DNA from 4 places in the Streptomyces sp. NPDC085932 genome. Region 4 is predicted to be linked to each of the others. Evidence: riboswitches for the same ligand, from Rfam matches in the RefSeq annotation. Region 4 holds a riboswitch; each other region holds the start of a gene.

What was found. A riboswitch is a leader RNA that binds a small molecule or an ion and turns the genes downstream of it on or off. The one in region 4 is predicted to bind cyclic di-AMP.
Positions count from the first base shown of each region.
Region 1: linked by a shared signal. The riboswitch ahead of ACIGAQ_RS19420 (transglycosylase SLT domain-containing protein) and the one ahead of ACIGAQ_RS30520 (transglycosylase family protein) in region 4 are both predicted to bind cyclic di-AMP.
Region 2: linked by a shared signal. The riboswitch ahead of ACIGAQ_RS00455 (M23 family metallopeptidase) and the one ahead of ACIGAQ_RS30520 (transglycosylase family protein) in region 4 are both predicted to bind cyclic di-AMP.
Region 3: linked by a shared signal. The riboswitch ahead of ACIGAQ_RS04225 (peptidoglycan DD-metalloendopeptidase family protein) and the one ahead of ACIGAQ_RS30520 (transglycosylase family protein) in region 4 are both predicted to bind cyclic di-AMP.

Region 1 is NZ_JBITSJ010000003.1:727,058-732,557, reverse strand. Features, by position in the region: gene ACIGAQ_RS19435 (glycosyltransferase) at 1-667, opposite strand, end outside; gene ACIGAQ_RS19430 (GNAT family N-acetyltransferase) at 687-1,772, opposite strand; gene ACIGAQ_RS19425 (HAD family hydrolase) at 1,944-2,792, shown strand; gene ACIGAQ_RS19420 (transglycosylase SLT domain-containing protein) at 2,756-3,517, opposite strand; cyclic di-AMP (ydaO/yuaA leader) riboswitch at 3,521-3,699, opposite strand; gene ACIGAQ_RS19415 (polyprenyl synthetase family protein) at 4,204-5,214, shown strand; gene ACIGAQ_RS19410 (outer membrane lipoprotein carrier protein LolA) at 5,446-5,500, shown strand, end outside.
Region 2 is NZ_JBITSJ010000001.1:113,360-118,859, forward strand. Features, by position in the region: gene ACIGAQ_RS00445 (pitrilysin family protein) at 1-1,298, shown strand, start outside; gene ACIGAQ_RS00450 (pitrilysin family protein) at 1,295-2,683, shown strand; cyclic di-AMP (ydaO/yuaA leader) riboswitch at 2,876-3,041, shown strand; gene ACIGAQ_RS00455 (M23 family metallopeptidase) at 3,054-3,842, shown strand; gene ACIGAQ_RS00460 (GntR family transcriptional regulator) at 4,030-4,725, shown strand; gene ACIGAQ_RS00465 (HPr family phosphocarrier protein) at 4,906-5,187, opposite strand; gene ACIGAQ_RS00470 (GNAT family N-acetyltransferase) at 5,362-5,500, shown strand, end outside.
Region 3 is NZ_JBITSJ010000001.1:1,052,072-1,057,571, reverse strand. Features, by position in the region: gene ACIGAQ_RS04240 (Glu/Leu/Phe/Val dehydrogenase dimerization domain-containing protein) at 1-571, shown strand, start outside; gene ACIGAQ_RS04235 (TetR/AcrR family transcriptional regulator) at 625-1,251, shown strand; gene ACIGAQ_RS04230 (SGNH/GDSL hydrolase family protein) at 1,283-2,068, opposite strand; gene ACIGAQ_RS04225 (peptidoglycan DD-metalloendopeptidase family protein) at 2,339-3,286, opposite strand; cyclic di-AMP (ydaO/yuaA leader) riboswitch at 3,291-3,452, opposite strand; gene ACIGAQ_RS04220 (alpha-galactosidase) at 3,763-5,500, opposite strand, start outside.
Region 4 is NZ_JBITSJ010000007.1:88,684-94,183, reverse strand. Features, by position in the region: gene ACIGAQ_RS30530 (cytochrome P450) at 33-1,325, shown strand; gene ACIGAQ_RS30525 (transglycosylase family protein) at 1,466-2,467, shown strand; cyclic di-AMP (ydaO/yuaA leader) riboswitch at 2,696-2,861, shown strand; gene ACIGAQ_RS30520 (transglycosylase family protein) at 2,866-3,567, shown strand; gene eno (phosphopyruvate hydratase) at 3,821-5,101, shown strand; gene ACIGAQ_RS30510 (septum formation initiator family protein) at 5,217-5,500, shown strand, end outside.

The DNA of each region.
Region 1 (5,500 bases), on a different contig from region 4:
AGCGCGGGTCGGCCACGACGTCGTCGTCCGTGAAGGCGACGACCTCGCCCCGCACGGCCGCCAGCCCCGCGTTGTGCGCCGCCGCGAGGCCCGGCACCGGCTCGCACACGTACCGCACGCGCTCGGCGTACTTCCGCTCGACCAGCTCCCGCGTCTCGCTCGTCACGGGCGCGTTGTCGACGACGACGACCTCGAACCGCGGATGGTCCTGGGCCAGCAGCGAGTCCAGCGCCCGGGCCAGCTGCCCGGCCCGCTCCCGGGTGGCCACGACGACACTGGCCTGCGGCACCTCCACCGGCACCGCGGCGTCCGCCCCGGCGCACTCCGCCCGAGGGGGCTCCTCCGGCCGGCCGGCATCCGCCCCGGCATGCTCCGCCCGAGTCGGCTGCACCGCCTCGCCGGCATCCGCCCCGGCGCACTCCGCCCGCGCACGCGCCGCCAGCACGGCTCGCGGATCGGCTCCTTCCGGTACCCGCGCCAGCAGCGTGCCCACCGGGCGGCCGTGGCGTCTGACCAGGACGAACACCTCACCGGGCGTCACCGGAGGACTGCCCGGGCCGGGTCTGAGCACCGCCCCCTCGTCGTTCAGATCCAGCTCGGCGACCTGTACCGACCCGATGGCCAGGAACCGCCGTATCTCCTCCTGCGCACGCGCCGAACGGGCCATGCGCCCTCCCCCCTCGTCGTCAGGTACGGCGCAGCCGGGCCGCGCCCTTCAGGGTCCGCGCGGCCAGCGCCGCCAGCCGCGGCCGGCCGCGGACGAAGCTGTGTGCGCGGCGCGCCGGCTCGCGGCTCAGCCAGTGCAGCGCCGCGCCCGCCCCCGGCCGCGTCACCGCACCCTCGTACACGGGCAGTTCGCCCGTCTTCAGCGCGTCCTTGTACTCGGCCGCGCCGCGCCCCAGGTCGAGCGTGCCGATGCCCGCGGCGGCCGCCGCCTCGGCCATCCGCAGATGCAGCACCAGCCCGGGCGAGTACTTCGCGAACTCCGGCTCGTAGGCCGGGAACCAGCAGGCCAGCACCGAGGCCGAGCGCAGCCCGAAGTGCGCGGCGACGGGCCGCTCACCGGCGTACAGCACGGACAGGGTGCCGCTGCACTCCGGTGCCCGGGTGCGGGCCAGGTGCCCGACGAGCCGGGTGATCCACTCCTGCGCGAACCGGTCCCGGCGGCCGGTCCTGCGATACTGCGCCGACTTCCACTCCATGAGGGTGCGCAGCGCGGCCGGGTCGCGTTCGTCGAACACGAACCGCACCTCGCCGACCTGCCGGCCCAGCCTGCGCTCCTTGGCCAGGGTCGTCTTCAGGAACTTCGGCGACTGGGCGCGCAGCACCGTCTCGTAGGTCTCGTAGCCCTTCTCCACGTCGACCACGTAGGTGGCGTGCTCCTCCGCCGCGTGCGGGACGAACAGCCGCTGCTCGGCCTCCAGGTTGTCGAAGGCGAAGGACGACAGCGAGCAGGCCCGCAGCAGTTCGCCCGGCTCCAGATCCAGGCCGGGGCGCAGGATCGCGCCCTGCGCGTCCGAGACCCCGAGCCCGATGGCCCGGCCCTGCCCCCACGGGCCGCGTTCATGGGGCAGGAAGCCGGCCGGCTCCAGCCCTTCGTAGACCACCGCGACCCGGGCCCGCGGCCTCACCAGACCGACGGCCTCGGTGAACTCCGGTTCCATGAAAGGGTTGCGCGGTGTCTTCGAGGCGGCGCGCAGCGCACGCCAGCGCTCCCTCTCCTGCTCACCGAGCTCCCCGGGCCCGGCCACGCGAATGCGCCCACTGCTCAACCTGACCCCCCGATCAAGTCCCCCCTGGACACTTGGAAGGTACCGCTCGATGCGGCCCCTCGGGTAGGTAGCGGACCATGTTGTTGCCAACCGGTGCAGAGGCCCTCAACCGGGCAATCGGCGTGCGCCGTGCGATGAAACGAACGGGCGCGTTGTCCGTATTCTCTGATCATGGCCGCACCCCTCGCATATTCACTCATCGCCACCGATCTGGACGGGACGTTGCTGCGCGGCGACGACACCCTGTCCGACCGGTCCCTCACCGCGCTCGCGCGGGTGGCGGACGCCGGTGCCCAGCACCTCGTGGTGACCGGTCGCCCGGCGCCGAGAGTGCGGCCGCTCCTGGACGACCTGGGGTGCACGGGGCTCGCGGTGTGCGGGCAGGGCGCGCAGGTCTACGACGCCGGCGCGAACCGGCTGCTGTGGTCCGTCACGCTCGACCGGGAGCTGGCCGAGACGGCCCTCGGGAAGATCGAGGCCGAGGTGGGGGAGGTGTACGCGGCGGTCGACCAGGACGGGGTCGACGGGCTCACGCTCATCGAGCCGGGCTATCTCATGCCGCACCCGACACTGCCCGCGGTGCGGGTCGACCGGCGCGACGAGCTGTGGGGCGAGCCGATCAGCAAGGTGCTGCTGCGCCATCCCTACCTGTCGGACGACGAGCTGGCGGCGACGGCCCGCTCGGTGGTGGGTTCACTGGCGACGGTGACGATGTCCGGGCCGGGCACGGTCGAGCTCCAGCCGTGCGGTGTCACCAAGGCGACGGGTCTGGCACTGGCCGCCGAGCACCTGGGGCTGCGGCCCGCGGACACCATCGCCTTCGGTGACATGCCCAACGACATCCCGATGTTCGACTGGGCGGCGCACGGCGTCGCGATGGCCAACGGCCATCCCGAACTCAAGGCCGTGGCCGACGAGATCACCCTGTCGAACGAGGACGACGGCATCGCCGTCGTCCTCGAACGACTGCTGGGCGGGACGGCTCAGTACGGGCCGTTGACGTTGTCGATCGAGCCGTAGCGGTCGGCCGCGTAGTTGCAGGCCGCCGTGATGTTGGCGACCGGGTCGTACGGGTCGTACGGGGTGCCGGACACGTGGTAGGCGGCGAAGGTCGGGTCGATGACCTGGAGCAGGCCCTTGGACGGGGTGCCCTTGGCGGCGTTCGAGTCCCAGTTGTTGATCGCCTGCGGGTTGCCGGACGACTCCCGCATGATGTTGCGGTAGATGCCGTCGTACGAGCCCGGGATGCCCTTCTGGGCCATGATGTCCAGCGCCTCGCGGATCCACCCGTCGAGGTTGTTCGCGTAGGTCTTCGCGGCGGCCGGGGTGGCCTGGGTCACACCACCGGCCGGCTTGGCCGGGGCGGACGACTGCGTCGCCTTCTTCGGGGCGGCGGCCTTCGCGGTCTCCACCTTCAGCTTCAGCCCCGGGTGGATCACCTTCGGGTCGTCGCCGACGGCGCCACGGTTGTCCTTGTACAGCTGCTTCCAGCCGCCGGAGACGTCGTACTTCTCCGCGATGCCGTAGAGCGTGTCGCCCTTGGTCACGGTGTACGAGAGCGACTTGGCGGGCTGGGCCGCCTGCGGCACGGTCTGCGCGGCGGGCGCGCTCTGGGGCTCGGCGGCGCCGGCGTGCGTGGCGCCGAGGAGCGGGAGGGTCAGTGCCGCTCCGCCGGTGCCGACGACGGCGACACCACGGGAGATCGGGTTCCTTCTGGGGCGACGGTGCTTACCTCGTCCGGGCATGGTGATGTTCCTCTCCGGCGCCTGCGAGGTGAGCTGTCGGGTTCGGGCCGGGAGGTGCCCGGCCGCACACGGCGTGGTGCTGTCGTGCGCGGCTTCACCCCGAGCCGGTCCGTGTCACGGACCGGCGACTTACCTGGGTCCCCCGCTCCTGCCCTGCGTGAGTGAGTCGGTGTGTGTGGGGAGTCCGGGCGGCGGCAGGATTCGGCGGTCCGCCGGACTGGGCCGGAACGTATGCGAGAGCACATGCCGGGAACAAGCACCGGAGTCACACAAGGCGCCGGATGACCTTGATCGGGGGGTAATGGGCGGCTTGATCCTTTGCGTGAGCCAAGCCTCAACTCGCTCTCGCCGAAGGGCGGGACCGCTCGGTGCCCGGGTGGGGCCGCAGAGGGCCGGAAGTGATTCAATTCACTGATCACAACCCGGGGCGCAATGCCCCGCAAGTGGAATTTGCTTCATCAATGGTGCAAATACCACATAGACCGTGAATTCCCGGTAAGTCGGAACATGTCTGTTCTTATGAGCTGATCGAAAACATAGCGGTCGTGATCGGATACCACCCGGCCTGTAACCATGGGCGCTGGCGGTGATCGAAACGTGACCGGATACGCTGATCCGAGTGATGGCAGCGACCTATCGACAATCCGCGTAAGCACCGGCAGACACCAGCAGACAGGAGACCCCTCGTGACCGACGTCGGGCCGTTCGGGCTGAGCGTGCGGGACCAGGCTCTGGAAGCCGATGTCCAGGCCGGACTGGCGGCTGTCGAGGAAGGCTTGCTAGAGGCCACCAAGAGCGAGGTGCCCTTCATCACGGAGGCCGCCCAGCACCTGGTGCGGGCCGGGGGCAAGCGGTTCCGGCCGCTGCTCGTGATGCTCGCCGCCCAGTTCGGCGACCGGCACGCCCCCGGGATCGTGCCGTCGGCCGTGGTCGTGGAGCTGACCCACCTCGCCACGCTGTACCACGACGACGTGATGGACGAGGCCGCCGTGCGCCGCGGGGTGGACAGCGCCAACACCCGCTGGGGCAACTCCGTCGCGGTCCTCACCGGCGACTTCCTCTTCGCCCGCGCCTCGCACATCCTGGCCGACCTCGGCCCGGAGGCGGTGCGCGTGCAGGCCGAGGCGTTCGAGCGGCTGGTCACCGGCCAGATCCTGGAGACGGCCGGACCGCAGGACGGCCGCGACCCCGTCGAGCACTACCTGGACGTGCTGGGCGGCAAGACCGGCTCGCTGGTGGCGGTCTCGTGCCGGTTCGGCGCGATGATGTCCGGCGCCGACGAGACGGTCGTGGACGTGCTGACCCAGTACGGCGAGCGGCTCGGCGTCGCCTTCCAGCTCGCCGACGACGTCCTGGACATCGCCTCCGACTCCCACGAGTCCGGCAAGACCCCCGGCACCGACCTGCGCGAGGGCATTCCCACCCTGCCGGTGCTGCGGCTGCGCGAGCGGGCGGCCCGGCTCGGGCTGGCCGAGGACCTCGCCCTGTGCGAGCTGCTGGACTCCGACCTCACCGACGACGAGCGGCACGCTGAGGCCCTGCGCCTGCTGCGCGCCCACCCGGCGCTCGAACAGGCCCGCCGGGACACCGTCCGCTACGCCGAGGACGCCCGTTCGGCACTGGCGCCGCTGCCCGAGTGCGCCGCGAAGACGGCCCTGGTGGAACTGTGCGACGCGGTGGTGCACCGGGCCGGCTGACCGCCCGCCGCCCCCCGACCCCTACGGGTCGGGGGAGAAGCCGCCCTCCCGTGTCATACCCCAGCAGTACGCGGAGTTGAGTCCGGGGTCTGACGTATCTCCCTGGCCGATTTGGTCAGATGGAAACCACGGAAAACACCACTCCTCACCTGTTCGGGTGAGAATGGCGGCTCAGGGACGAGTGCGTGGACGACACGGACAGCCGCCGCCGACCACGGAGGTAGGGCACACATGGCACCGTACGCATCCGACGACAGCACGACCGGCGGGGAGGTCGACGAGCAGC
Region 2 (5,500 bases), on a different contig from region 4:
CCGAGGACCACCTGACCCCCGTCGCGGCGGTGTGCCTCTGGTACGACGTCGGCTCACGCCACGAAGTCAAGGGGCGTACCGGCCTGGCTCACCTTTTCGAGCACTTGATGTTCCAGGGTTCCGCCCAGGTCAAGGGCAACGGCCACTTCGAGCTCGTCCAGGGCGCGGGCGGCTCGCTGAACGGCACCACCAGCTTCGAGCGGACCAACTACTTCGAGACCATGCCCGCCCACCAGCTCGAGCTCGCCCTCTGGCTGGAGGCCGACCGCATGGGCTCCCTGCTCGCCGCCCTCGACGAGGAGTCGATGGAGAACCAGCGGGACGTCGTGAAGAACGAGCGCCGCCAGCGCTACGACAACGTCCCCTACGGCACCGCCTTCGAGAAGCTCACCGCCCTCGCCTACCCCGAGGGCCACCCGTACCACCACACGCCCATCGGCTCCATGGCCGACCTGGACGCGGCCACCCTGGAGGACGCGCGCGCGTTCTTCCGCACGTACTACGCGCCGAACAACGCCGTGCTCTCCGTGGTCGGCGACATCGATCCGGAGCAGACGCTGGCCTGGATCGAGAAGTACTTCGGCTCCATCCCCGGTCACGACGGCAAGCCCGCGCCGCGGGACGGTTCGCTGCCCGAGATCATCGGCGAGCAGCTGCGCGAGGTCGTCGAGGAGGACGTCCCGGCGCGCGCCCTGATGGCCGCCTACCGCCTGCCCGAGGACGGCACGCGCGCGTGCGACGCCGCCGACCTGGCCCTCACGGTCCTCGGCGGCGGCGAGTCCTCCCGCCTGTACAACCGCCTGGTGCGGCGCGACCGTACGGCCGTCGCGGCGGGCTTCGGCCTGCTGCGGCTCGCCGGTGCGCCCTCCCTGGGCTGGCTGGACGTGAAGACGTCCGGCGACGTGGAGGTGCCGGTCATCGAGGCCGCCATCGACGAGGAGCTCGCCCGGTTCGCCGAGGAGGGCCCGACGGCCGAGGAGATGGAGCGCGCCCAGGCCCAGCTGGAGCGCGAGTGGCTGGACCGGCTCGGCACGGTCGCGGGCCGCGCCGACGAACTGTGCCGGTACGCCGTGCTGTTCGGCGACCCGCAGCTGGCGCTGACCGCCGTGCAGCGCGTGCTGGAGGTGACGGCGGAGGAGGTCCAGGAGGTCGCCAAGGCCCGCCTGCGCCCCGACAACCGCGCGGTGCTCGTCTACGAGCCCGTCGCCGACGAGAACGCCGACGCGACCGACGACGCCGACACCGCCGGGGAGACCGCAGCCGCGGCCGGCGACGAGAACGAGGAGGCGGCCAAGTGACCGAGCTCGCCACGATGGACTTCCACCCCCGGCCGCAGGCGGGCGAGGCACGGCCCTGGGCCTTCCCGGCCCCCGAGCGCGGCACGCTCGACAACGGCCTGACCGTGCTGCGCTGCCACCGCCCCGGCCAGCAGGTCGTCGCCGTGGAGGTGCTGCTGGACGCCCCCCTGGAGGCCGAGCCGGCCGGCCTGGACGGCGTGGCCACGATCATGGCGCGGGCCTTCTCGGAGGGCACCGACAAGCACTCGGCCGAGGAGTTCGCCGCCGAGCTGGAGCGCGCCGGCGCCACCCTCGACGCGCACGCCGACCACCCCGGTGTCCGGATCAGTCTGGAGGTCCCGGCCTCCCGGCTCGCCAAGGGCCTCGGTCTGATCGCCGACGCCCTCCGGGCGCCCGCGTTCGCGGACAGCGAGGTCGAGCGGCTGGTCCGCAACCGCCTTGACGAGATCCCGCACGAGCTGGCCAACCCCTCCCGCCGCGCCGCCAAGGAGCTCTCCAAGGAGCTGTTCCCGGCGGGCTCGCGCATGTCGCGGCCCCGCCAGGGCACCGAGGAGACGGTCGCGGCCATCGACTCCGCGGCCGTGCGCGCCTTCTACGAGAAGCACGTCCGCCCCGCCACGGCCACGGCCGTGGTGGTCGGCGACCTCACCGGCATCGACCTGGACGCCCTGCTCGGCGACACCCTGGGCGCGTGGACCGGCTCCTCGGCCGAGCCGCGCCCGGTGCCGCCCGTGACCGCCGACGACACCGGCCGGGTCGTCATCGTGGACCGCCCGGGCGCCGTGCAGACGCAGCTGCTCATCGGCCGGATCGGACCGGACCGGCACGACCGCGTCTGGCCCGCCCAGGTCCTCGGCACGTACTGCCTCGGCGGCACCCTCACCTCCCGCCTGGACCGCGTCCTGCGCGAGGAGAAGGGCTACACCTACGGCGTGCGGTCCTTCGCCCAGGTGCTGCGCTCCGCGCCCGACGGCACCGGTGCCTCGATGCTCGCCATCAGCGGGTCCGTGGACACCCCCAACACCGGTCCGGCCCTGCAGGACTTGTGGACGGTGCTGCGCACCCTCGCCGCCGAGGGACTGACCGACGCCGAGCGGGACGTGGCCGTGCAGAACCTGGTCGGGGTGGCACCGCTGAAGTACGAGACCGCCGCGGCCGTCGCGAGCACGCTGGCCGACCAGGTCGAGCAGCACCTGCCCGACGACTACCAGGCCACGCTCTACCGCCAGCTCGCCGCGACGGGCACGGTGGAGGCCACGGCGGCGGCCGTCAGCGCCTTCCCCGTGGACCGTCTGGTGACCGTCCTCGTGGGCGACGCGGCGCAGATCAAGGCCCCCGTGGAGGCCCTGGGCATCGGCGACGTCACGGTCGTGGCCGCCGAGTAACGGCACACGCGCCGAGGAGCCCTGGTTGTCTTCCAAGGCACCAGGGCTCCTTTATGCCCGAATTGGGACGGGAGTTGCCTGTCTGCCCTGTGGGATGCGCTACAAAAGCCCGGATCCGTTTGGGAATTGAAAGTGGCCCCGTTTAGCTTCGTCCGGGCTGTTCGTCAGGCAGTGCGCCGCACCCGCGGCACCGGACAGTCATCGCCGAGTCCCCGTACGGCGCGAGCCAGGGGAGCCGGGGACCCAACCGCAGTCCCTGGGGTGAATCGGACGCCCACGCGAGTCGCGAGGGGGTCCGTAGGAGACCTTCCTGCTCCGAACCCGTCAGCTAACCCGGTAGGCGAGAGGGAAGGAAAGGACCAGCCACTTCATGGCGTTCACACGCGCCACCGGCAAGCATCGCCGTCCCAGCAGGATCCAGCGCGGCACCGCCCGCGCGGCGGGCGTCGCGGCGCTCGCCACCACCGGCGTGATCGGCACCGTGGCCGCCCCGGCCTTCGCCGCCTCCGAGCCGGCCGTCGAGCAGACCGGCCTCACCCCGGTCGTCACCATGGGCGACACCGTGGCCCAGCAGATCGACGCCCAGGCCGTCGCGCAGAAGCAGGCGGCCGAGGAGGCCGCCGCCAGGCAGAAGGCCGAACAGGCCGCCCGTGAGCGCGCGGCCGAGGCCGCGAAGAAGGCCAAGGAAGCCGCCGAGAAGGCCCGCGAGGCCAAGGAGCGCGCCGCCCGCGAGGCCGAGCGCAAGCGCCTCAACAGCTTCGTCTCGCCGATCCCGGGCTCCTACGTCTCCACCGGTTACAAGGCCGGCGGCGCCGTCTGGTCCTCCGGCAGCCACACCGGCATCGACTTCCACGCGGCCACCGGCACCTCCGTCCACGCGGTCGGCGCGGGCACGGTCGTCGAGGCCGGCTGGGGCGGTGCCTACGGCAACCAGGTCGTGATCAAGATGAACGACGGGACGTACACCCAGTACGGCCACCTGTCGTCCGTCGGCGTCTCGGTCGGCCAGCAGGTCACCCCGGGCCAGCAGATCGGCCTGTCCGGCGCGACCGGCAACGTCACCGGCCCGCACCTGCACTTCGAGGCCCGCACGAGCCCCGAGTACGGCTCGGACATCGACCCCCTCGCCTACCTCCGCTCGCACGGCGTGAACCTCTGACGCCACCCGCTCAGCGCCCGAAAGGCCCCGGCTCACCGAGCCGGGGCCTTTCGGCATTCACCGGACCCCTGTCCAAAAAATATCCATGGATTCCGGGCTGCCGTCGGAAATTCCGGCTGATTGCAATAGAGTCACGGAACACACGTCACTCGTCGACGTTTCACGGGGATTAAGCGGAGGTCGGGTCATGCGTATTCCCGCGCACTCGGTGTGCACGGCCATCCGGGACGACATCGTCGCGGGTGTCCACGAGCGCGGCAGCCGGCTCACCGAGGAACTCCTCGCGCGCCGCTACGGCGTCTCGCGCGTCCCCGTCCGGGAGGCCCTGCGCACCCTGGAGGCCGAGGGCTTCGTGGTGACCCGGCGGCACGCGGGCGCGTGCGTGGCCGAGCCCACCGAGCAGGAGGCCGCCGACCTGCTGGAGATGCGCGGGCTGCTGGAGCCGCTCGGTGCCGCCCGAGCCGCCCAGCGGCGCACCGAGGCGCATCTGAAGGTCCTGCGCGGCCTGGTCCGGCTCGGCCAGGAGCGCGCCCGCAGGGGCACCAGCGACGACCTGCGTTCCCTGGGCGGCTGGTTCCACGAGACGCTGGCCCAGGCCTCGGGCAGCCCCGCCCTGATCGCCATGCTCACCCAGCTGCGCCACAAGATCGCCTGGATGTACGCGGTGGAGACGCCGGCCGATCCGGTGGAGTCCTGGACGGAGCACGGCGCGATCGTGGACGCGGTGGCGCGCGGCGACGGCGAGCGCGCGCGGGCGCTCACGGCGCTGCACACCGAGCGCGCGACGGCCGCGCACCGGCTGCGCCTCGGCCGGCCGCGGGAGCGCGCCGAGCATGTGAGGAATCCGCAACATGCCGTAAACAAGGCGAGCCTGCGGCATTAACACGGAAGCCGTATACAAAGAGTGGTGAATTCGCGGGGGATTATTTCTGCTGCCATTTTCCGGTCGGCGCGTCCCGCGGGCGGTGCGAATTCCTTGCCGCCGGTAGCCGGAAATGAGTGAAGCCGCACCGGCCGTGCAGGCCGGCGCGGCTTCACCCGCGGAAAAAACCGCTCGAACGACTCAGACGGTCTCGGGCAGTTCCTCGAGGCCCTCGGAGACCAGCTTTGCCAGCCGGTCCAGGGCGGCGTCCGCGCCCTCGGCGTCGGACGCGAGGACGATCTCCTCGCCACCCTGGGCGCCGAGGCCCAGGACGGCGAGCATGGAGGCCGCGTTGACGGGGTTGCCGTCTGCCTTGGCGATCGTCACCGGGACGCCTGCGGCCGTGGCGGCTCGGACGAAGATGGAGGCGGGGCGGGCGTGGAGGCCCTCGGCCCAGCCGACGTTGACGCGGCGCTCAGCCATGTGTTGCTGCCCTTCGCTGTTCAGGGTTGTCTAGACCAGTTTCCCACACGTGAAGCCGGGGGCGGACCTGTCGTTCCGCCCCGCGGGTGCCGTCGGATCGCGGCCTCGACCCGACTGACGCCCTCCACAGACTGCCTCGCGCCGTTGTCAGGCGCTAGCCGTACTCTGGGGCCCATGCAGACCTCGCCGGACCGGCACGAGTATCCCGCCCACTGGGAAGCCGACGTGGTGCTGCGCGACGGGGGTACCGCGCGCGTCCGGCCCATCACCGTCGATGACGCCGAGCGTCTGGTCAGCTTCTACGAGCAGGTCT
Region 3 (5,500 bases), on a different contig from region 4:
GCGCTTCCTCGCGCGCGCGGGACTCAGGATCGTGGCGGTCGCCGACCTGAAGGGCACGATCGCCAACCCGGGCGGACTCGACGTCGAGGCGCTGCTCGCGGCGCGCGACGCCCACGGCACGGTGGACCGCTCCGCGCTGCGGCCCGGCGATCTGGAACTGCCGGGTGACGCCTGGCTGTCGGCCGACGCGGAGGTGCTGGTGCCGGCGGCGGTGTCGTACGCCGTCGACGCCGGCAACCAGCAGTACGTCACGGCCCGCTGGATCGTCGAGGCGGCCAACATGCCCGTCCGGCCGGAGGCGGAGCTGCTGCTGGCCCGGCGCGGGGTGACCGTATTGCCGGACGTGGTGGTCAACTCCGGGACGAACGCCTGGTGGTGGTGGACGCTGTTCGGCGACATCGGCCCCGACGCCGAGGAGGCGTTCGCCCATACGCGCCGCTCGATGCGGGCCCTGGTCGAGCGGATGCTCGGCCGCGCGCACGCCGAGGGGACGACACCGCGCGCGGCGGCCCACGCGATCGCCGCGGACCGGCTGCCGGTGATCGCCGAGCGGTACGGCTGCTACCGCTGAGGCAGGCCGGATCCGCACGTCGGGCGGACCGGGCGCGTGGGTAGGGTGACGGCGTGACGAGAGTCCGGTTGAGCGTGGCGGAACGGCGTGAGGAACTGCTGCGTGCCGCCGTGGAGCAGATCGAGGCCCGGGGCGTGGCCGCGGTCAGGATCGCCGACGTGGCCTCGGCGCTCGGCGTGAGCAACGCGCTGGTGCTCTACCACTTCGCGTCCAAGGAGCAGTTGGTGGCGGCGGCGTTCCGGTACGCGGCCGAGGCCGACCTGACGCATCTGCGCAAGCTGCTGGGCCGCCGTACGTCGGCGCTGCGGCGGCTGCGGTCGGCCGTGCGCTGGTACGCCCCGACCGGGCAGGCCAAGGGCTGGCGGCTGTGGATCGAGGGCTGGGCGGCGGCCCTGCGCGAGCCGGCGCTGCGGGAGGTCATGCAGGACCTCGACCGTCAGTGGAAGGCGGCTCTCGCGGAGGTCATCGCGGAGGGCGTGGCGGCGGGCGAGTTCCGCTGCCCGGATCCCCGGGCCTCGGCCCTGCGCCTCACCGCGTTCCTCGACGGCCTGGCCGTCCAGCTGACGTCCTACCCCGGCACGATGCCGAGAGCCCGGGCCCAGCAGTGGACGGAGGAGGGCCTGACCCGCGAACTGGGCCTGGACTCCCCCTCCTCACCCCCGCCGAGCGGCCCGGCATAGGCACCGGGGCCGCGCAGACCCGCCGCGCATCTCACGCCACGGCAGCGATCCGCATCCGGATGTCGTCCGGGGACAGCGCTCCCTTGGCCGTCACATGGTCACCGGAGGACTCCCCCCGCAACCGCCGTCCGATCCACGGCACCAGGAACTCCCGCGCCCAGTGCACATCGTCCCGCCGCACCTCCAGCGTCCCCCGCGGCGGCAGCGGCGGCCACGGCTGCTCCGGATCGGCCGGCACGTCGAGACCGAGCACCTGCCCCGCGCGCAGCGCCACCCGCGTGTGCCCCTCGGGCGACAGGTGCAGCCGGTCGGCGTCCCACGCCCGGCGGTCCTGCACACTGCGCAGCGACCACAGGTCGAGCACCGGGCAGCCGTACCGGTCGGCGATGGCCCGGACATGCCCGTTGTACGTGGCGATCTTGCCGCGCAGATGCTTGAGGACGGGCACGCGCCGGGTGTCGAACCCGGTGGTCACCATCACCGTGCCGGCCACCGCGGTGAGCCGCGCCAGCGCCCGCTCGAAGCGCTCGGCCACCTCGTCCGGGTCGGTGCCGGGCCGGATGATGTCGTTGCCCCCGGCGCAGAACGAGACGAGGTCCGGGGCCATCTCGACGGCCCGCGGAACCTGGTCCGCCACGATCTGGTCGAGGAGTTTCCCGCGCACGGCGAGGTTCGTGTACCGGAAGTCGCCTTCGGGCCGCAGGTCGGCGAGCAGGACGGCGAACCGGTCGGCCCAGCCGACGAACGCCCCGTCGGGGCCGGGATCACCGACGCCCTCGGTGAAGCTGTCCCCCACCGCCACGTACGACCCGATCACTGCTCTGCTGTCACTCTTCGAATCGTCTGCCACAGCCGCTCATGATTCACCTTCGAATGTGGCCTACGCGACCGTAGGCAAGGGTTGACGGGCGGTGAGATAAGCCACTCCTAAAGTGTTCGCCAACTCCGGAACAGCCGGTCCGTCACGGGCGTTCTCTGGTGAACGCCGGTTCCGGCGAGCCGCTTGATCCGGGAACCACCGAAGGCCGGACCCGGGGATCGGGGTCCGGCCTTCGGTCGTGTGTCAGGCAGGTGGTCGCGCGGACGGTCAGCCGACGGAGACGCCGTGCGAGCGCAGGAAGGCGACCGGGTCCACGTCCGAGCCGTAGCCCGGCGCGGTGCGGATCTCGAAGTGCAGGTGCGGTCCGGTGACGTTGCCGGTGGCGCCGGACAGGCCGACCTGCTGTCCGGCGGACACGGTCTGGCCGGCCGTGACGGAGAGCTGGGACAGGTGGGCGTACTGGGCGTAGTGGCCGTCGTTCAGCTTGATGACGACCTGGTTGCCGTACGCGCCGCCCCAGCCGGCGGAGACGACGGTGCCCGCGCCGACGGCCTTCAGGGAGGTGCCGGTCGGGACGACGAAGTCGACGCCGGTGTGGTAGCCGCTGGACCACATGCTGCCGGACATGCGGTACGGGGTGCCGACGGTGGCACCGTCCACCGGGGAGCTGTAGCCACTGGCGTTGCTCTGGGCGGCCGGCTTGGCGGCGGCCGGCTTCGCGGGGGCCTCGGCCTCGGCGGACGAGCCGGAGGAGGACTTCGTGGTCTCGGTGGACCCGGCGGGCTTCTCCGCGGGCTTCTCGGCCGGGGCCTTCGGCGCGGACGGCGCCTCGGACGGGCTCGCCACGGCCTTCTTGCCGAGGGAGAGCTTCAGGCCCGGGTGGATCAGCGACGGGTCGTCGCCGACGGCGTCACGGTTGTCCGAGTAGAGCTTCTTCCAGCCGCCGCTGACGTTCTGGTCGTCCGCGATCTTCGCGAGATAGTCGCCGGCCCTCACCGTGTAGGTGCGCGCTCCGGTGGCCTTTTCCGCGGCCTTCTTCCCGGCGGCCGGGGCGGCCTGGACGGCCTTTTCCGGAGCCGACTGCGGAGTGGCGGCGTGGGCGCCGGCGGCCCCCATGAGGGGAAGGGCGAGAGCCGCTCCGCCGGTTCCGGCGACGGCAATGGAGCGGGTGAAACGCTGGGTCTTGGGGCGGCGGTGCTTACCCTTCGCGGGCATGGCGAATTCCTCTCCGTCGCCTGCGAGGTGAGCTGTCGGGTGCGGGCTGGAGCTGCCCGGCCGCGCCGAGGCGCGGCTTAACCCCAAGCCGTTCCGGGAACCGGAACAGGCGTCTTACCTGTGGGTCCCCCGCTCCTGCCGTACGTCGGGTCAGTGTGTGCGGGCTCCGGGCGGCGGCAGGATTAGGCGTCCGTCCGGATTGGTGTGGAACGTAAGCGACCAAGACGCAACGGGACAAGCTTGCGGTTGCCCGCAGGGGCGTTTTCCTTGACGCGTCGGCAGATTTGCCGTCACCGAGCGTGGATTACGGATCTCTCACTTTCCGCAATTACCCTGATTGGCGCCCGAATTACGTGCACATGGCAACAACGCATCGTCACGGATATGACGATGGTCACGCACTCGGGCCCCATCTCCTCTGCGACCGGGGCACGTTATGGCGAAGCGACCGAAGCGCCTTATTCGGACAAGAATGACTACTTCCGCTTAAGCCGGACCACGGTCGCGTCCAGATCCCCGCCCAGACCGATCCGCAGTCCGTGATGCCGCAGGACGGCCCCCCGGTACAGTTCGCCCGTTTCGAGGCATTCATACGTCGCTGCCGGGTCGACGCCGCGCAGCCGGAGCGCCGGCACGGGCTCGCCGTAGCGCTGCGCCTGGAGCCAGGCGAGGACGACGGTCTCGTCGCCGAGGACGTACTGCACGGCGCTCAGGCCGCCCTCCGGGGGCCGCAGCCGGTAGAGGTCACCGCGCTGCACCACCGGGCGGATCTCCTTGTAGCGCCCCACCCACTCCCGCGCCTCGGCGAGTTCCTCCGGCGTCCACTTCGTGAGGTCGCCGCCCACGCCGAGGACCCCGGCCATGGCACTCACGAACCGGAACCGGAGGGAACTGGCCCGGTGGTTGAGCATGGCGTTCGGACTGTCGGTGACCCAGGCGGCCATCACGCGCGCGGGGTGGATCTGACTGAAGCCGTGCTGCACGGCGAGCCGGTCGAGCGGATCGGTGTTGTCCGAGGTCCACACCTGGTCCGTGCGGCTGAGCACGCCGAGGTCGATCCGGCCGCCGCCGCCCGAGCAGGACTCGAAGGCCACGCCCGGGTGGGCGGCGCGCAGCCGGTCCAGCAGGGCGTACAGGGCGCGGATGTGGTCGACCCACAGGCGCTGCGGGTAGGGGTCCCCGGGCCAGCCGGCGTCGGTGAAGCAGCGGTTGAAGTCCCACTTGACGTAGTCGATCGGGGCGCTGGAGAGGAGCCCGTCGAGCCGCTCCCACAGGTACTCCTGGACGTCCTCCCGGGCCAGGTTCAGTACGAGCTGATTGCGGAATTCCGTCCGCTTTCGTCCGGTTTGGTACTGCACCCAGTCCGGGTGGGTGCGGTAGAGGTCGCTGTCCGGGTTCACCATCTCGGGCTCGACCCAGATGCCGAACTGCATGCCGAGGCCGTGCACATGGTCGGCGAGCGGCTTCAGCCCGCCGGGGAAGCGGTCGGGGTTGGGCGTCCAGTCGCCGAGCCCCGCCCGGTCGCTGGTGCGCCTCCCGAACCAGCCGTCGTCGACCACGAACAGCTCGACCCCCATGGCCGCGGCCCGCTCGGCGAGCGCCCGCTGCTGCTCCTCGGAGATGTCGAACTCGGTGGCCTCCCAGGAGTTGAACAGCACCGGCCGGTCCCGGCCGGCGTCCGGGATCACGTGCGCCCGCTGGTAGGCGTGCCAGGCGCGGCTCGCGCCGCCGAAGCCGCCGTCGCTCCAGAGCCCGGCGAAGAGGGGTGTCGTGTACGACTCCCCCGCGCCCAGGGTCAGCAGGCCCGAGTCGTCGTGGCCGGCGCCGCCGGTGATCTGCACGCGCCCGTCCGGCAGCTGCGCCACGGAGATCCGCCAGGAGCCCGACCAGCCCAGCGCGCAGCCGTAGACCTCGCCGTGCTCCTCCGTCGCGTCGGTGTCGAGGGCGACCCAGGGCAGGTGCTGGTGGCCGGTGTGGCCGCGCCGGCTGCCGATCACCTTCTCGCCGGGGGTGAGCCCGGAGCGCACCAGCCGGGACTCGGCGCCCCAGCGGCCGTGCAGCTGGGACAGCCGCCAGGCGTCCCGGTCGGGCAGGGTCCAGGTGGCGGAGTCGGCGCGCAGCACCTCGACCTCGGGCCCGCGGTTGTCGAGGGTCGCCCAGCGCTCGACGACGTCGGAGTCGGGGTGCATCCGGTAGTGCAGGGTGACGGTCAGG
Region 4 (5,500 bases):
GGCAGCGGCAGCGGGCCGGATACGGTCGGGGGGTGACCGACCAGCCCCAGCCCCGCACGCCCACGACCGCACCCGCTCCCGCCCCCGACCTGTTCACCTGGGAGTTCGCGAGCGACCCCTACCCCGCGTACGCCTGGCTCCGCGAGCACAGCCCCGTCCACCGCACGCGGCTGCCCAGCGGCGTCGAGGCCTGGCTGGTCACGCGCTACGCCGACGCCAGGCAGACCCTCGCCGACCCCCGGCTCTCCAAGAACCCGGCGCACCACGACGAGCCCGCGCACGCCAAGGGCAAGACCGGCATCCCCGGGGAGCGCAAGGCCGAGCTGATGACGCACCTGCTCAACATCGACCCGCCGGACCACACCCGGCTGCGGCGGCTGGTGTCCAAGGCGTTCACGCCCCGCCGGGTCGCCGAGTTCGCGCCCCGGGTGCAGGAGCTCACCGACCGGCTCATCGACGGGTTCGCGGAGCGGGGGAGCGCCGACCTCATCCACGAGTTCGCCTTCCCGCTGCCCATCTACGCCATCTGCGACCTGCTCGGCGTCCCGCGCGAGGACCAGGACGACTTCCGCGACTGGGCGGGCATGATGATCCGTCACCAGGGCGGGCCGCGCGGCGGCGTGGCGCGGTCCGTGAAGAAGATGCGCGGCTACCTCGCCGACCTCATCCACCGCAAGCGGGAGGCCCTGCCCGCCGAGCCCGGGCCGGGCGAGGACCTCATCTCCGGCCTCATCCGCGCCTCCGACCACGGTGAGCACCTCACCGAGAACGAGGCCGCGGCCATGGCCTTCATCCTGCTGTTCGCGGGCTTCGAGACGACGGTGAACCTCATCGGCAACGGCACCTACGCCCTGCTCACCCACCCCGGGCAGCGCACCCGCCTCCAGGCCTCCCTCGCCGCCGGGGAGAGCGCCCTGCTGGAGACCGGCGTCGAGGAACTCCTGCGCTACGACGGCCCCGTCGAGCTCGCCACCTGGCGGTTCGCCACGCAACCGCTCACCATCGGCGGACAGCGCATCGCGGCGGGCGACCCGGTCCTGGTCGTCCTGGCCGCCGCGGACCGGGACCCGGAGCGGTTCGCCGACCCGGACGTGCTCGACCTGTCCCGCCGCGACAACCAGCACCTCGGCTACGGCCACGGCATCCACTACTGCCTGGGCGCCCCGCTCGCCCGTCTGGAGGGCCAGACCGCGCTCGCCACCCTCCTCACGCGCCTGCCGGATCTCCGTCTCGCGACGGACCCGGAGGAGCTGAGGTGGCGCGGCGGGCTCATCATGCGCGGCCTGCGGACCCTGCCGGTGGAGTTCACGCCCGTGTCCAGGTGACACACCCTCAGGATTGTGATCTTCACGTGATCTGCGCGGCATGAACTTGTGACAAGTGATCGTCTGCCGATACGTTCACCCATCAACGCGGCCGGGACGCCCGGCCAGCGGGTCACTGCTGTCTCGCGAAAGGTCTCCGTATGCTCTCCGGGAACGGTCGGCACCGTCGCCCCCGCCAGGCTCCGGCACTCCTCGTCGCGGCCGGAGTGACCGGCTCCGCCATCGCGATCCCGCTCCTCGGGGCCTCCGGTGCCAGTGCGGCGGACGGCTCGACCTGGGACCGGGTCGCGGACTGCGAGACGGGCGGCGCGTGGAGCCAGAACAGCGGCAACGGCTACTACGGCGGCCTCGCGCTGTCCCAGGAGGACTGGGAGAACCACGGCGGCCTCGAATACGCCGCGAGCGCCGACCTGGCCAGCCGCTCCCAGCAGATATCCGTGGCGGAGAGAATCCTCGCCGACCAGGGGGTCGGCGCGTGGCGCACCTGCGGACTGCTCTCCGGTCTCGAGCAGGGCGCTCCGGACCGGGCCGGCGAGTCCGACCCGTCCGATGAATCCGCTTCGTCCGGCTCGTCCGGCTCCTCCGGGCTGCTCGACTCGCTGGATCCGTCCGGGTCCTCCTCGCCTTCTTCGTCCACTGCGTCCCCGGCGGCTTCCCCGTCCGGCGCGCCGTCTGACGGCCCGTCGGCATTTCCTGACGAAACCGCCAAGTCCGACAAGTCGCCCGAGGCCTCTTCCGCGCCCTCGGCGCGGGAGGGGGCCGGCGGCTCACCGTCGGCATCCCCCGAGGCCGAGGCGTCCGGCAACTCCCGTCCGGACGGCGGCTCTTCCGGCCTCGCGGACACCGGCTCCGGCCGGCACCGCGGCCCCAGCGCCGACGAAGGCACCGGATCCGCGGACGGCTCCGCGGCCGGTTCCACGGGCCGGCACGCGGCGCGCGACGACGCGGCGGCCGACGAGGCGTCCGCAGGCGCCTACATCGTGGGTGTCGGCGACGACCTCTGGTCCATCGCCGACTCCCTCCGGATCAGCGGCGAATGGCAGGAGCCGGCCGCCGGGGACGAGAAGGCCGCCGAGGGTGGCAAGGCCGCCGTCGCCGCCGGTCAGACGCCTGGTCAAGCGGACGAAGCGGGCGAGAGGTAGTCGTTCGGGCAGTGCGGAAACGGCGGTGGAAGTCGCCCCGAAGCGGCGCGAGTTCACGCCGTGTTTCACACTTGATGTCCCATATAAGAGCGGTGAGAGATAGATCTCAGAAGCCCTGATCGTCTTTGAAATTCGGCGGAGCACCTGTCTACGGTCGTGATCGCTCGTCACCGCGAGCCCCGGCTGCCGCAACGCCGAATCCTGCCAGCGGCCGCCCGGGAACAGTCGTCGCGTCAAGCGCCGTAGGCAGGAGCGGGGGACCCAAGGTAGGTGCCCGACCGGCCGGTTGGCCGGAAGGGCTTGGGGTGAAGCCGTGTCCCGTGAGGGACGCGGCCGGGCAACTCAACCGGCCCGAACCCGACAGCTCACCTCGCAGGCGTCGGTGAGGGGATCCATCCATGCTGTTTTCCGGCAAGGGCAAGCACCGTCGTCCGTCCAAGGCCACCCGCGTCGTCGCGCTCGCCGGCGTCACCGGCGCCGCCGTCGCCGCCCCGCTGATGGCGGCCGGCAACGCCTCCGCGGCCACCGCCTCCGAGTGGGACGCCGTCGCCCAGTGCGAGTCCGGCGGCAACTGGTCCATCAACACCGGCAACGGTTACTACGGCGGTCTGCAGTTCTCCGCCTCCACCTGGGCCGGCTACGGCGGCACCAAGTACGCCTCCACCGCCGACCAGGCCACCAAGGCCCAGCAGATCGAGATCGCCGAGAAGGTCCTCGCGGGCCAGGGCAAGGGCGCCTGGCCGGTCTGCGGCAAGGGCCTGTCCAGCGCCGGCTACACCGGCGGCGGCTCCACCGACTCCGGCAGCTCCTCGCAGAGCCAGAGCCAGAGCCAGCAGAGCACCGAGTCCCGTGAGACCCAGCAGCAGCCGGCCTCCCGCTCCGACGAGCGCCCGGCCGCGAAGAAGACCGTCACCACCCCGACCGGCAAGAAGGTCAAGAAGGGCGACGGCGAGTACAAGGTCGTCAAGGGCGACACCCTGAGCTCGATCGCGGCCGAGGAGAAGGTCAAGGGCGGCTGGGAGAAGCTCTTCGAGCTGAACAAGGACATCGTCGAGGACGCCAACCTCATCTACCCGGGCCAGCAGCTGCACCTGAAGTAAGCAGCGGCCCACCCCCGTCCCCACGGGCTCCCCGCCCCGGTGCGTCGTCCCCCGTACGCACCGGGGCGGGGCTTTTTCGGCAACCGGCTTTGTTCCGTTCGGAAACAATTTACTCTCGGTTCTGTCCATGGGGTGGGCGACCCGGTGGCCGATCGCCCGGAGCCGGTTAGGCTCATGTCGCGAGCCACCGCGGCCCGCACCTCGCCGGGTCCACGCGACCCGCGTCACCGCGTCACATAAGAAGGAGATGCTCGTGCCGTCCATCGACGTCGTCGTAGCCCGGGAAATCCTGGACTCCCGAGGCAACCCCACGGTCGAGGTCGAGGTCGGCCTCGACGACGGCAGCACCGGTCGTGCCGCCGTCCCGTCCGGCGCCTCCACGGGCGCCTTCGAGGCCATCGAGCTCCGCGACGGCGACTCGAACCGCTACCTCGGCAAGGGCGTGGAGAAGGCCGTCCTCGCGGTCATCGAGCAGATCGGCCCGGAGCTGGTCGGCTACGACGCCACCGAGCAGCGGCTGATCGACCAGGCCATGTTCGACCTGGACGCCACCGACAACAAGGGCTCCCTCGGCGCCAACGCCATCCTCGGCGTCTCGCTCGCCGTCGCCCACGCCGCCTCCGAGGCCAGCGACCTGCCGCTGTTCCGCTACCTGGGCGGCCCCAACGCGCACCTGCTGCCGGTGCCGATGATGAACATCCTGAACGGCGGCTCGCACGCCGACTCAAACGTGGACATCCAGGAGTTCATGATCGCCCCGATCGGCGCGGAGTCCTTCTCCGAGGCCCTGCGCTGGGGCGCCGAGGTCTACCACACGCTGAAGAAGGTCCTGAAGAGCAAGGGCCTGGCCACCGGCCTCGGCGACGAGGGCGGCTTCGCCCCGAACCTCGGCTCCAACCGCGAGGCCCTCGACCTCATCCTGGAAGCCATCAAGGAAGCCGGCTACACCCCCGGCGAGCAGATCGCCCTGGCGCTGGACGTCGCCGCCTCCGAGTTCTACAAGGACGGCGTCTACACGTTCGAGGGCAAGGAGCGCTCGGCGGCCGAGATGACCGAGTACTACGCGGAGCTCGTCGACGCGTACCCGCTCGTCTCCATCGAGGACCCGCTGTTCGAGGACGGCTGGGAGGGCTGGAAGACCATCACCGACAAGCTCGGTGACAAGGTCCAGCTCGTCGGCGACGACCTGTTCGTCACCAACCCCGAGCGCCTGGCCCGCGGCATCGAGGAGGGCGCGGCCAACGCGCTCCTGGTCAAGGTCAACCAGATCGGCTCGCTCACCGAGACCCTGGACGCCGTCGAGCTGGCCCAGCGCAACGGCTTCAAGTGCATGATGTCCCACCGCTCCGGCGAGACCGAGGACGTCACCATCGCCGACCTGGCCGTCGCCACCAACTGCGGCCAGATCAAGACCGGCGCCCCGGCCCGCTCCGAGCGCGTGGCCAAGTACAACCAGCTGCTGCGCATCGAGGAGATCCTCGACGACGCGGCGGTGTACGCCGGCCGCAGCGCGTTCCCGCGCTTCAAGGGCTGATCGCCGAAAGGCCCGACCCGTAAGAGGCAGCGTCGTACGTACGTCCCCGTACTCGGTCCCGTACCGTGTCCGGGGACGTACGCGCGTATGACGGTGCAGCGGGAGGCGGACTGACATGGCCGTGAAGGACCGGGACCGGTTCTCCACCGCGACCAGGATCCGGCTGCTCGGCGAGCAGACCGCGGCCCGGGTCTACCGCTCCCAGACCAAGCGGCAGGCCCGCCGCTCCCGGTTGACCGGCCGGGCCGCGCTGCTCGCGCTGGTGATGTGCTCGCTGATCGTGGCCCTGGCCTACCCGATGCGGCAATACGTCTCCCAGCGCGCCGAGATCGAGGACCTGCGGCGCGAGCAGCAGCAGGCCCGCGAGCGGGTCGAGCACCTGCGCGACCTCAAGGCGCG